DNA from 3 places in the Spirillospora sp. NPDC000708 genome. Region 1 is predicted to be linked to each of the others. Evidence: riboswitches for the same ligand, from Rfam matches in the RefSeq annotation. Region 1 holds a riboswitch; each other region holds the start of a gene.
The links. A riboswitch is a leader RNA that binds a small molecule or an ion and turns the genes downstream of it on or off. The one in region 1 is predicted to bind ZMP and ZTP.
Positions count from the first base shown of each region.

Region 1 (3,889 bases):
GGCTCACCGGCGTCGATCACCGCCACCCTGCGGCGGGCCCGTCCGAGCACCAGGGCCGCGTTCAGTCCGGCCGCACCCGCGCCGACCACCACCACGTCGTAGGACCCGTCCCCGGTGGCGCGCGGCGCGCCGCCGGCCCGGTCGTTCGTCGCCTCGTTCACGGCGATCACCTCCGCCGCCGATGCTCCGGCCCGGCATCCCGACCCGACAACTTCTGTTGCCGTTTCCGGGACGCGGGAGGTGGAATGGGGGGATGACCGAGCACTCCCCGCCTTTCGCGCCCGCCCCGGCGGGCGCGTCGGCTCCGGCAAGCGCGCCGGCTCCGGCGGCCGCGATCGCCGACACGCTGGCCCAGGTCGGCCCCCGCCTCAAGCGCGTCCGCACCCGGCGCGGCGTGAGCCTCGCGGCGCTGTCCGAGGCCACCGGCATCTCCAAGAGCACCCTGTCCAGGCTGGAGACGGGACAGCGCCGCCCGAGCCTCGAACTGCTGCTGCCCATCGCGCAGGCCCACCAGGTGCCGCTGGACGAGCTGGTCGGGGCGCCGCAGGTCGGCGACCCGCGCGTGCGCGCGAAGCCCGTCGTCCGCAACGGCCGCACCGTGATCCCGCTGACGCCGCACCCGGGCCCGCTCCAGGCGTGGAAGTCGATCATCCCGGCGGACCAGAACATCCCCGACCCGTGCACGCACGAGGGCTACGAGTGGCTGTACGTCCTGTCCGGGCGGCTGCGGCTCATCCTGGCCGATCACGACCTCGTCATGGGGCCGGGCGAGGCCGCCGAGTTCGACACCCGCCTGCCGCACTGGTTCGGCCCCGCCGGGGACTCACCCGTGGAGGTCCTCAACCTGTTCGGCCGCCAGGGGGAGCGCGTCCACATCCGCGCCCGGCCGCGCCCCCGCGACGCCGGCCGGTGACGGCTCCGGCGCCGGGGGCGCCGACGCGGCGATGGCGGCGATCATCGCGCGGGCCTTCACCAGGGTCTCGGCGAACTCCTCCTCCGGGTCGGACAGCGCGACGATCGCGCCGCCCACGTTGAAGGAGGTGCCGCCGGGCGCGACGACGATCGTCCGGTTGACGACGCTGAGCTCGCACGCGCCGCCGAGGGAGAACCAGCCGAGCGCCCCGGAGTAGACGCCGCGGGCCCGCCCCTCCAGCCGGTCGATGATCTCCATCGTGCGGACCTTCGGCGCGCCGGTCATCGACCCCGGCGGGAACGCGGCGCGCGCGCACCCGACCGCCGTCACCCCGTCGCGGAGCCTGCCCTCGACCGTGGACACCAGGTGGTGGACGGGCGCGAACGACTCGACGTCGAACAGCCGCGGGACGCGCACGGAGCCGACGGCGCAGACGGTGTTCAGGTCGTTGCGGACGAGGTCCACGATCATGAGGTTCTCGGCACGGTCCTTCTCGCTGGCCGCCAGCTCGCGGCGGAGGGCGTCGTCGTGCCCGGGGGCGGCGCCGCGGGGCCGGGTGCCCTTGATCGGCTTCGACCGCACCAGCCCCTCGGACGTCACCGCGAGGAACTGCTCCGGCGAGGCGCTGAGCACCGCGACGCCGGGGAAGGCGAGCAGCGCGCCGTACGGGACGGGGCTGACCCGCCGGAGGTGCGCGAACGTGGCGGCGGGGTCGACGGCGGTGCGCGCGGTCGCGGTGTTGGACAGGCAGATCTCGTACGACTCCCCGTCGCGGATCTCGTCCAGGCACTCGGCGACCAGGCCGAGGTACGCCTCCCGGTCGTGGTGCAGCTCGACGGGCGGTTCCGCCGCGTCGCCGGTCAGCGGCCCGGTCGGCGGCGGAGCCGGCTCGGACGGCAGGCCGCGGACGCGCGCGGCGGTCGCGGCGAACCACGCGTCCACCTCCGGGTCGCGGGCCAGGCGGCTGAGGCGCAGCAGGTAGGACTCGCCTTCCGCGTGGTCGATGACCAGCGCCCGGTCGGCGAACACCATCGCGGCGTCCGGGGTGGGCGAGGCGTGCGCGGCGGTGCCGCCCGTCTCGGCCTTCAGCTCGTACCCCAGGTAGCCGACGTAGCCCAGGCGGAACCCGAACGGGAGATCGCCGTCGTCGGGCAGCGCCCGCCGGGTCACCTCCCGTTCCAGGTAGTCGAAGAACGAGCCGGCCGGCTGCTCCGACACGGTGCCGTGCCCGTCCACCCGGACGCGCCGCTCCGCGACCCGGTACGTCACCAGCTCGCCGAGCGGGCCGTCGCCGTCGCCCATCATCGTGAACCGCGACGTCCCCTCCGCGTGCGTGCCGCTGTCCAGCCAGAACGCGCCGGAGCGTCCGGCGAACACCGTCCGGTAGGCCGCCTCGGGGTCGGGCGCCGCCGCCAGCCGGTGGACGTGGAGCCGGTAGGGCCCCGCGCCGTGGTGCGCGCGCGTGAGGTCACGGAAGTTGGCCAGCAGCTCGCGGCCGTGACCGGTGCAGATGGACTCGGGGTGGAACTGGATGCCCCAAACCGGCGCCGACCGGTGCCGCACCCCCATCAGGACGCCGTCGTCCGACCATGCGACGGCCTCCAGCTCGTCGGGCAGCGCCGTGACCGCCAGCGAGTGGTACCGGACGACGGGCAGCGGCGACGGCAGCCCCGCGAAGAGCCCCTCCCCGGTGTGGACGACCTGGGAGACCCGTCCGTGCACGGGTTCCGGCGCGTGCTCGACCTTGCCGCCGAGCCGGTGGCAGATGCCCTGGTGCCCCAGGCACACGCCGAGCAGCGGCAGCGACCACTCGTCGATCACCCGGGCGCCGATGCCGATGTCGCGGTCGCGGTCGGGACGTCCCGGCCCGGGGGAGATGACCACGTTGTCGAAGTCGGCGGGGGACAGCCCCGACCAGTCGGCGTCGTTGCGGACGACCGTCGGCGGCCGCCCGTTCACCTCGCCCAGCAGCTGGTACAGGTTGAACGTGAACGAGTCGTAGTTGTCGATCAGAAGTGTCCGCATCGGCGACCGCTCCCGGGCGTCGTCATGGATCGCCCAGGCGCACGGCGGCGGTGGCGGGCCGCTCCCCGGTGGTGCTCCACCCTAGGCGCCAGTCACGGCCCGCCCACACTGTAACCGCAGGCGGCGCCCGGTGGTCAGCCCGGCCGGAGGTGCGCTCAGGCCGGCCGGAGGCCGCGGAGGGTGCGGTCGAGGACGGCGCCGACCTCGGCGCGCGCGGCGGCCTGGTCGGCGGCGCGCGCGATGACGAGGCTCGCCTCGATGATCATCGCGACGATCAGCCGGGCCAGCACGCCCGGCGGCTGCCGGTCGAGCTCGCCGGCGTCCATCGCGCGCTCCAGCCACTCGGTGAGCAGCCGCAGGCCGTGCCGTTCCGCGAGGTCGTTCCAGGCGTCGGCGCCGAGCACGATGGGGCCCTCGACGAGCACGAGGCGCTGGAAGTCGCTGTCGACGCAGGTGTCGAGGAACGCGGCGAGGCCGTCCCGGATCCGGGCCAGCGGGCCGCCCGCCGCGGGCCGGTCGAGCTGCTGGCGGATCAGCCGCTCGGCCAGCTCCGCGCCGACCTGCTCGACCACGGCGCCGAACAGCGCGGCCTTGTCGCGGAAGTGGTGGTAGAGCGCGCCGCGGGTGACGCGGGCGGCGGCGACGACGTCCTCGGTGCCGGTGGCGGCGTAGCCGCGCTCGGCGAACAGCGCGCGGGCGGCGGCCAGCAGGGCGGCGCGGGTGTCGGCGGCGTGCTCGGCGCGTCGGGACGGCGTCATACCCGCGAACCTATATTGACGTACAGCTACCATGTTTCATACTCGCTGTATGGAGCATCGTCCGGATGCCGGGACGGTCCGGCGCACGGACGACACCCGCGGCTCAGGGAGGCGCACATGGGACTGCCCATGCGGCTGGCGGTCAAGATCGGGATCCATCTGGTGCGGCAGCGGATCCGCGGCACCGCGAAGT
Region 1 is NZ_JBEPCJ010000068.1:16,152-20,040, forward strand. Features, by position in the region: gene ABT299_RS36270 (NAD(P)/FAD-dependent oxidoreductase) at 1-161, opposite strand, end outside; gene ABT299_RS36275 (helix-turn-helix domain-containing protein) at 254-913, shown strand; gene pabB (aminodeoxychorismate synthase component I) at 824-2,938, opposite strand; ZMP/ZTP riboswitch at 2,963-3,044, opposite strand; gene ABT299_RS36285 (TetR/AcrR family transcriptional regulator) at 3,094-3,696, opposite strand; gene hpnH (adenosyl-hopene transferase HpnH) at 3,814-3,889, shown strand, end outside.

Region 2 (3,889 bases), on a different contig from region 1:
CGATGTGCGCGTACGCGGCGCGCGAGGCCGGGCGCGCCGGGGTCGCGGTCGAGGTCGTCCAGGACGACATGACGGCGTTCGATCTCGGCCGCCGGTTCGACCTGGTGCTGACCATGCTGGACTCCACGTCCCACCTGATGACGCTGGACGCGTTCGTCGCGCACCTGCGCCGCGTCGCCGCGCACCTGGCGCCCGGCGGGCTGTACGTGATCGAGATGTCGCACCCGCGCGACCGGCTCTCGGACGACCCGAGCGTCAGCACCGGCTGGACGGTCGAGCGCGACGGCGTGCGCGCCACCGTCCGGTGGGGCGAGCCCACCGACCTGCTCGACCCCGTCACCCAGATCGCCGACGACCGCGTGACGATGACGATCGAGGCGGACGGCGCGACCCGCGTCATCGAGGACGTCGTCCCCTACCGGTTCTGGACCGCGACCGAGCTCGACGCGGCGATCCGGCTCGCGGGCGGGCTGGACGTCGCCGCCCGGTACGGCGACTTCGGGACCGGTGCGGACGCGGTGGCCCTCACCGATCCCGAGGCCTGGCGCATGATCACGATCCTGCGCGCGTCCTGACTCAGGGGGTGGGCGCCCACCCCGGCATCGGGTAGCCCGCCAGCATCTCGCGGACCTCGCCCGCGACCCGCTCGACGGCCGTCTCGTCCCCCCGGGCGGCGGCCCGCACGACCTCGTCGATCCAGGCCGCGATCCGCGGCATCCGCGCCTCGTCCAGCCCGCGGGTGGTGATCGCGCCGGTGCCGAGCCGCAGCCCCGACGGGTCGAACGGCTTGCGCGGGTCGAACGGGACCGCGTTGTAGTTCAGCTCGATGCCGGCGCGGTCGAGGGCCTGCGCGGCGGGCTTGCCCGCGACGCCCTTGTTCGTCAGGTCGATGAGGATCAGGTGGTTGTCGGTGCCGCCGGAGATCAGGTCGTAGCCGCGCTCCAGCAGCGCCCCCGCGAGCGCCTTCGCGTTCGCCACGACCTGGTGGGCGTACCGGGAGAAGTCCGGCGTCGCGGCCTCCTTCAGCGCGACGGCGATCGCGGCGGTGGTGTGGTTGTGCGGGCCGCCCTGCAGGCCGGGGAAGACGGCCTTGTCCACCGCCTTCGCGTGCTCGGCCGTCGACATGATCATCGCGCCGCGCGGGCCGCGCAGCGTCTTGTGCGTGGTCGTGGTGATCACGTCGGCGTGGCCCACCGGGGACGGGTGCGCGCCGCCGGCGACCAGGCCCGCGATGTGCGCGATGTCGGCGGCCAGCACCGCCCCGACCTCGCGGGCGATCTCGGCGAACGCCGGGAAGTCGATGGTGCGGGGCACCGCCGTCCCGCCGCACCAGATCAGCTTCGGCCGCTCCTTCAGCGCGAGGTCGCGGACCTCGTCCATGTCGACGCGGCCGGTGTCGGCGCGGACCTCGTACCGGACGGGCGTGAACCACCTGCCCGTCGCCGACACCGACCAGCCGTGCGTCAGGTGGCCGCCCATCGGCAGCGACAGGCCCATCACCGGGTCGCCGGGGTCGAGGAACGCCATGTAGACGGCGAGGTTCGCGGGCGAGCCGGAGTACGGCTGGACGTTGGCGTGCTCGACGCCGAACAGCTCCTCGGCCCGGGCGATGGCGGCCAGCTCGATCGGGTCGACGTTCTGCTGGCCCTCGTAGTACCGCTTGCCCGCGTACCCCTCGGAGTACTTGTTGGTCAGGACGGAGCCGGTGGCCTCCAGCACCGCCGGCGACACGTAGTTCTCCGAGGCGATCAGCCGGATCTTCTCGAACTGGCGGCGGGCCTCCGCCTCGACCAGCCCGGCGATCTCGGGATCCGCGGCCTGCAGATGGGGGACGGCGGGCTCGTGCACGACTACCTCCGCGCTGCTCGCGCCGGAACGCGCTGCGGGCGCCCCGGCCAGGGGACCCGTACACCCAGGCGCGCGGTGTGCGGACTAGTTTCGCTCCCCGGTGGTCGTCTCCACCTTGACTGCGCCAGTCGCGTTCGCCACATCATAGCGAGCCGCCTCCGGCCCCCGCTGCGTCCGGCGGGTCCGGCGGGTCCGCGCGGGGATCGACACCACGGCCAGCCCGCCGAGCAGCAGCACGGCCCCGGCCGCGACCCGCCCCGACATCCGCTCCCCCAGGACCGCCACGGCCAGGACGGCGGCCACCAGCGGCTCGGCGAGGCTCAGCGTCCCGGCCGTCGCGGCGCTCACCCGGTTCAGGCCCGTGACGAAGAACATGTACGCGGCGACGGTCGCGGCGACGCCGAGCCACGCCACCAGGGCCGCCGACCGCGGCGCCGCGAGCGCGGGCAGGTCCGCGAGCGTCCAGGGCAGCAGCACCGACCCGCCGGCCAGCAGCGTCACCGACACCGCCGCCGCCATCCCGGTGGCGCCGCCGCCCGGCCCGCTCCGGCCGGTCAGGACCTTCGCCGACACCGTATAGACGCCGAAGCACGTCCCGGCGACCAGGCTGAGCCCGACGCCGAGCAGGTCGACGCGGGCGTCGGGGCCGGGCGCCATCAGCAGCGCGACGCCGCCGATCGCGCAGGCCGTCCCCGCCCACCAGCGCCCGCTGAGCCGCGTCCGGAGGACCAGCCGCTCGCACAGGCCCGTCGAGACGGGCGCGAGCCCGAACACCACGGCGGTCGCGACCGCGGCGCCCGTCCGGCCGACCGCGCTGAAGAACGACGCCTGGAAGATCCCGGTGGCGGCGGACGCGGCGGCCACCGGCGGCCAGGTGCGCCGCGACAGCGTCCGGAACGCCCGCGGATCGGCCACGAGCACCAGGGCGGCGAGGATCACCCCGCCGGAGAGGATCCGGGCGCCGCCGACCGCGACCGGGTTCGCGGCGGAGCCGGCCAGCACCTGCGCCGGGCCGACCGTCCCCCACAGGACTCCGGCGGCCAGGACCAGCAGCGCTGCGGAAGGGTTGTTTCGTCGGTCCATGCCTCCGAAGCTAGGCAGGCATGCGGCTGTCGGCGCGCATTGCCGCCATATGTTCGGATGCGAGGCCATGCCCCGCCGGTTCTTCGATTTCGGGACGGTCAACGCGCTCTCAGGCGTACGGCGTTCGCCCCGTCCGGCCGTCGGCCGCCGGAAGTTCGCCCTGCTCCTTCGGCTGGACGTAGTCGTACACCACGAGGGTGCGGACGTCCACGAACTCCTTGCGGCGGGCCAGCCGGTCGAGCACGAAGTCCCGCAGGTAGGTGGTGCTGGGCACCGCCACGTGGACGAACAGGTCCTCGTTGCCCGTCACGACGAACACGCCCACGGCCTCGGGCATCGCGGCCATGCTGTCGCGCGCCGACTCGATCGCCTCGCGCGACTGCGGCCGGATCCGGATCGAGATCAGCGCCTGGACGCCGCGGCCGAGCCGCTCGAAGTCGACCGCCGCGTGGAAGCCGGTGATGACGCCGCGCGAGCGCAGCGCCCGCGTCCGCTCCAGCGCCGTGGACGGCGCGATCCCGACCGCCTCGGCCAGTTCCCTGTTGGTCTGCCGCCCGTCCCGCTGCAACCGCCGCAGGATCGCCTGGTCGACCGCGTCCATGGGGTCCCCCTCCCGAACTCGCCGCCGCGTCCCGAACTCCCGCACGGAAGATGCGCCGCGACGTGGTGTTGTCCGAAGAATATTCGGCGTTGTGCGCCGGGCTCCAGCGCGGGGCGGGAGGGACTGGTGATTTCGCCGATGCCTCCCGTCCCGCAGGACGCCGACAATTGGCGGCCCACAGCGGCGGCGCGGGCCGCCCAACGGGGAGTCGAGGTCATCGTGAGCGGGGCGCATCGGGAAACGGGACGGCGCGCGCGACGGCGGACCCGGCGCGCGCGCCGGGTCGTGGCGGTCGTGTGCATGGCGATCGCGGCGGTGCTCGGCACGTCGGTCTACGCGCTGTCGGCGATCACGTCG
Region 2 is NZ_JBEPCJ010000023.1:49,599-53,487, forward strand. Features, by position in the region: gene ABT299_RS18620 (methyltransferase domain-containing protein) at 1-575, shown strand, start outside; gene glyA (serine hydroxymethyltransferase) at 577-1,848, opposite strand; ZMP/ZTP riboswitch at 1,904-1,990, opposite strand; partial or broken gene ABT299_RS18630 (DMT family transporter) at 2,113-3,000, opposite strand; gene ABT299_RS18635 (Lrp/AsnC family transcriptional regulator) at 3,041-3,532, opposite strand; gene ABT299_RS18640 (substrate-binding and VWA domain-containing protein) at 3,833-3,889, shown strand, end outside.
Region 2: it holds a riboswitch for ZMP and ZTP, as region 1 does, so the genes downstream of both, glyA (serine hydroxymethyltransferase) here and pabB (aminodeoxychorismate synthase component I) in region 1, are expected to answer to the same signal.

Region 3 (3,889 bases), on a different contig from region 1:
GAACGCGACCATCTCGCCGAGGATGACGAGCGTCCAGCAGTCGATCGGGCGGCTGCGGACGGCGAGCAGGCCGAGCTGGGACTCCGGCAGCAGGAGCCGCGCGAGCGCGCCGAACAGCAGCGCGGCGGCCATCAGGCCGGAGCCCTTGCGGAAGTAGTTGAGGGCGCAGAGGGCGAGGCCGCCGCCGACGCCGCTGAGCACGATGAGGTACGGCAGCCGCGCGAGCCACTGGGGGGCGGCGCTCTTGCCGCGCGGCGCCTTGCGCCGGCGCCGGTGCACCTGCGTGCTCATGGGTCAACGGTAATGCCGATCGGCGCGTGGCACGACATCGCGGGGCGGCGGGGCGGGTCGTGCTGAGCCGGGTGAGGGGTCCGGTGATCGTTCCTCCGGATCGGCGGCCGGACTTGTGCTCCGGCGACGGAATCGCCCCCGGTCCGGCTGGTGGCGAAGAGCCCCGAATGCCTTGCGCCATCGGTGCTACTCGCCAGTAGGAGGGTGTGACGGGGGTCCGCCCGGGTAACCCGGCAGACAGGGGTCGCTAACTAGCTGGGAGGACTGCCGTGGAGGGGCCGTTCATGCGGATCGAGGACAGCGGGCTGGTGGTGCCGCTGCGCCCCGACGTAACGACGGTCGGGAGAGGGAGAGGAGTCGACATCCGCCTCGACGACCCGAGTGTGTCCCGTTTGCACGCCGAGATCGTGCGGCGCGGCCCGTACGTCTACGTCGTCGACATGGGCCTGTCCCGCAACGGGACCCGTGTCAACGGCCGGCCGATCGCCCGCCGTGTGCTGGAGGACGGTGACGTCGTGAGCTTCGGCACGGCGCGCTGCCGGATGGGGGGCATCCCCCGTGAGGAGGTCGACCCGGACGTCGAGCTGCGGCGCGCCGTGGCCCCCGAGCTCACCCGCCGCGAGGTCGACGTGCTGACCGCGCTGTGCCGTCCCGCACTGTCCGACGAGGCGTTCGTGGCCCCCGCCACGGCGCGGGACATCGCGGGAGAGCTGGTCGTGACCGAGGCCGCGGTGAAGCAGCACCTGCTGCGGCTCTACCAGAAGTTCCGGATCCCGGAGGGGGCCAACCGGCGCACCCGGCTGGCCAACGAGGTCATCGCGATGGGGCTCGTCCGGCCGCTGCCGCCGGTGCACGTCCCCCAGCAGGGCCGCCCTCCGATCGACGGGCGCCCGCCGGGGATGCGGGGCCCGGCGGAGGCGCGCAGGCCGGGGGCGCCGGGACACGCGCCCGGCCATCCGGGTCCGGCGCGCACCGCGCACACCACGGCGGGCCGCCGGGCCAGCTGAGGTGCCGGACCGGCCTGGCCGAGCGTGCGGTCGCCCTTGATGGCAGCGCAATGAGGGCGACCGCCAGACCCGCCCGAGCGGGGCCGCGCAAGTGACGGCGCGGCTCCGTCCGGGAGTATCCGGGTGATGCGGAGGGGCCGCCACCGTGGGTGTCGGTGGCGGCCCTCACGCATGTCCGGGACCGGTCAGGCGGCCTGCTCGGCGGCCTCGACGACGTTCTGCAGGAGCATCGCGCGGGTCATGGGGCCGACGCCGCCGGGGTTCGGGGCGACCCAGCCGGCGACGTCGCGGACGTCGGCGGCGACGTCGCCGGTCAGCTTGCCGTCGACGCGGGAGACGCCGACGTCGAGGACGGCGGCGCCGGGCTTGACCATGCCGGCGGTGATCAGGCCGGGCACGCCGGCGGCGGCCACGACGATGTCGGCGGCGCGGGTGTGCGCGGCGAGGTCGCGGGTGGCGGTGTGGCAGAGGGTGACGGTGGCGTTCTCGCTGCGGCGGGTCAGCAGCAGGCCGAGGGACCGGCCGACGGTGATGCCGCGGCCGACGACGGTGACCTCTGCGCCCTTGAGCGGGACGTCGTAGTGGCGGAGCAGCTCGATGATGCCCTTCGGCGTGCAGGGCAGCGGGCCGGGCTGCATCAGGACGAGCCGCCCGAGGTTGGTCGGGTGCAGGCCGTCGGCGTCCTTCGCGGGGTCGATCAGCTCCAGCACCCGCTGCTCGTCCAGGCCCTTGGGAAGGGGGAGCTGGACGATGTAGCCGGTGCAGGCGGGGTCGGCGTTGAGCTCGGCGACGGCCCGCTCGACGTCGGCCTGGGACGCGGTCTCGGGCAGGTCGCGGCGGATGCTCTCGATGCCGACCTCGGCGCAGTCGCGGTGCTTCATGTTCACGTAGGAGCGGCTGCCCGGGTCGTCGCCGACCAGGACGGTGCCGAGGCCGACGGACACGCCGCGGTCGCGGAGCGCCTCGACGCGGCGCTTGAGGTCGGAGCGGATCTCGGCGGCCAGGGCCTTGCCGTCCAGAATCTGTGCGGTCATGCATGCCTCCGCGGTGTCTCGCCAGGGACCGAGCCCGGCTCGAGGTCCCGTCCACCCAGGCGCGCGGTGTCCGGACTGTCGTTCGCTCCCCGGTGGTGATCCACCTTGACCGCGCCAGTCGCGTCGAAACCCCATGGTAGCCGTCCCGGGGGCGGCGAGTGGCTCGCGGAAATCGCCGTGAAGTGGCCCTGCCGGACGCTCAGCGGCCCCTCATAGCGTGGACGCCATGAGCGACGAGTGGTTTGACCGCCCGGTCCTGACCGGGCGTTACGTGCGTCTTGAGCCTCTTTCCCTCGACCATGTGGACGGGCTGTTCGAGGCGTCGAAGGAGCCGTCGATCTGGACGTGGAAGAACGAGCGCCAGCCGGAGACCGTGGACGCCGTGCGCGCCTGGATAGAGAAGGCGCTGGCGGGGTGCGAGCGCGGGCTGCGGCTGCCGTTCGCGCAGGTCGACGTGGCGACCGGGGAGGTCGCGGGGAGCACGTCGTATTACGAGATCGCGCCGCACGACCGGGGGCTGTGCATCGGGCACACCTGGCTGGGGGCGCGCTGGCAGCGGACGGGGTTCAACACCGAGTCGAAGCTGCTGCTGCTCCAGCGGGCCTTCGACGACCTGGGGGCGATCCGGGTCGGCTGGCACACGCACGTCCGCAACGAGCGGTCGCGTGCGGCAATCGAGCGTCTCGGCGCGTCGTTCGAGGGGATCCACCGCAAGCACCGGGTCCGCGCGGACGGGTCGATCCGCGACACCGCCGTCTACGCGATGACCGACGATGACTGGCCGGAGGCGTCGAAGGCGCTGCGCGCCAAGCTGCGCTGAGCGCGCACGCCGATGGCGCGCCGGGGGCCGCGCTAGTCGTCGGCGCGTTCGCGGCGGGCGAGGATCCGGTCGGTGCCGTGCCAGCCGAGCTGCCCCGCGAGCATCGCCGCGAGCACCGCGGCGACGAGCCCGACGGCCTGCCGGGACTCCATCAGCAGCGCGTCGGCCTGGCCGACGTGGGCGACCAGAAAGGTCGTCAGCGAGTCCATGCGCGCCTCCCTAGGCGGGCGATCGCGCCGGGGGTCGGGAACGTTCAGGGGGCGCGGCCAGCCAGAGGCTACCTCCCGCGCAGAAGTGGAAAGGACGGCCGGTGCGGGGATCGTGCGTCCCGCACCGGCCGTCCTCAAGCCCCGGCCGCCGACGGCCTCAGTGGGATCAGTGGAAGAAGTGCCGCGTCCCGGTGAAGTACATCGTGATCCCGGCCTTCTTCGCGGTCTCGATCGCCAGCTCGTCGCGGATCGAGCCGCCCGGCTGGACGACGGCCTTGACACCGGCCTCGACCAGCACCTCCAGGCCGTCCGGGAACGGGAAGAACGCGTCCGACGCGGCGACCGAGCCGCGCGCCCGCTCCTCGCCCGCGCGGGCGACCGCGAGGCGGGCGGAGTCGACCCGGTTGACCTGCCCCATGCCGACGCCGACGGTGGCGCCGCCGGACGCCAGCAGGATCGCGTTGGACTTGACGGCGCGGACGGCCCGCCACGCGAACGCCAGGTCGCGGAGGGTGTCCTCGTCGACGG
Region 3 is NZ_JBEPCJ010000035.1:72,409-76,297, reverse strand. Features, by position in the region: gene ABT299_RS24580 (DUF3017 domain-containing protein) at 1-291, opposite strand, end outside; gene ABT299_RS24575 (FHA domain-containing protein) at 561-1,298, shown strand; gene ABT299_RS24570 (bifunctional methylenetetrahydrofolate dehydrogenase/methenyltetrahydrofolate cyclohydrolase) at 1,484-2,332, opposite strand; ZMP/ZTP riboswitch at 2,379-2,464, opposite strand; gene ABT299_RS24565 (GNAT family N-acetyltransferase) at 2,559-3,152, shown strand; gene ABT299_RS24560 (hypothetical protein) at 3,185-3,361, opposite strand; gene purH (bifunctional phosphoribosylaminoimidazolecarboxamide formyltransferase/IMP cyclohydrolase) at 3,528-3,889, opposite strand, start outside.
Region 3: it holds a riboswitch for ZMP and ZTP, as region 1 does, so the genes downstream of both, ABT299_RS24570 (bifunctional methylenetetrahydrofolate dehydrogenase/methenyltetrahydrofolate cyclohydrolase) here and pabB (aminodeoxychorismate synthase component I) in region 1, are expected to answer to the same signal.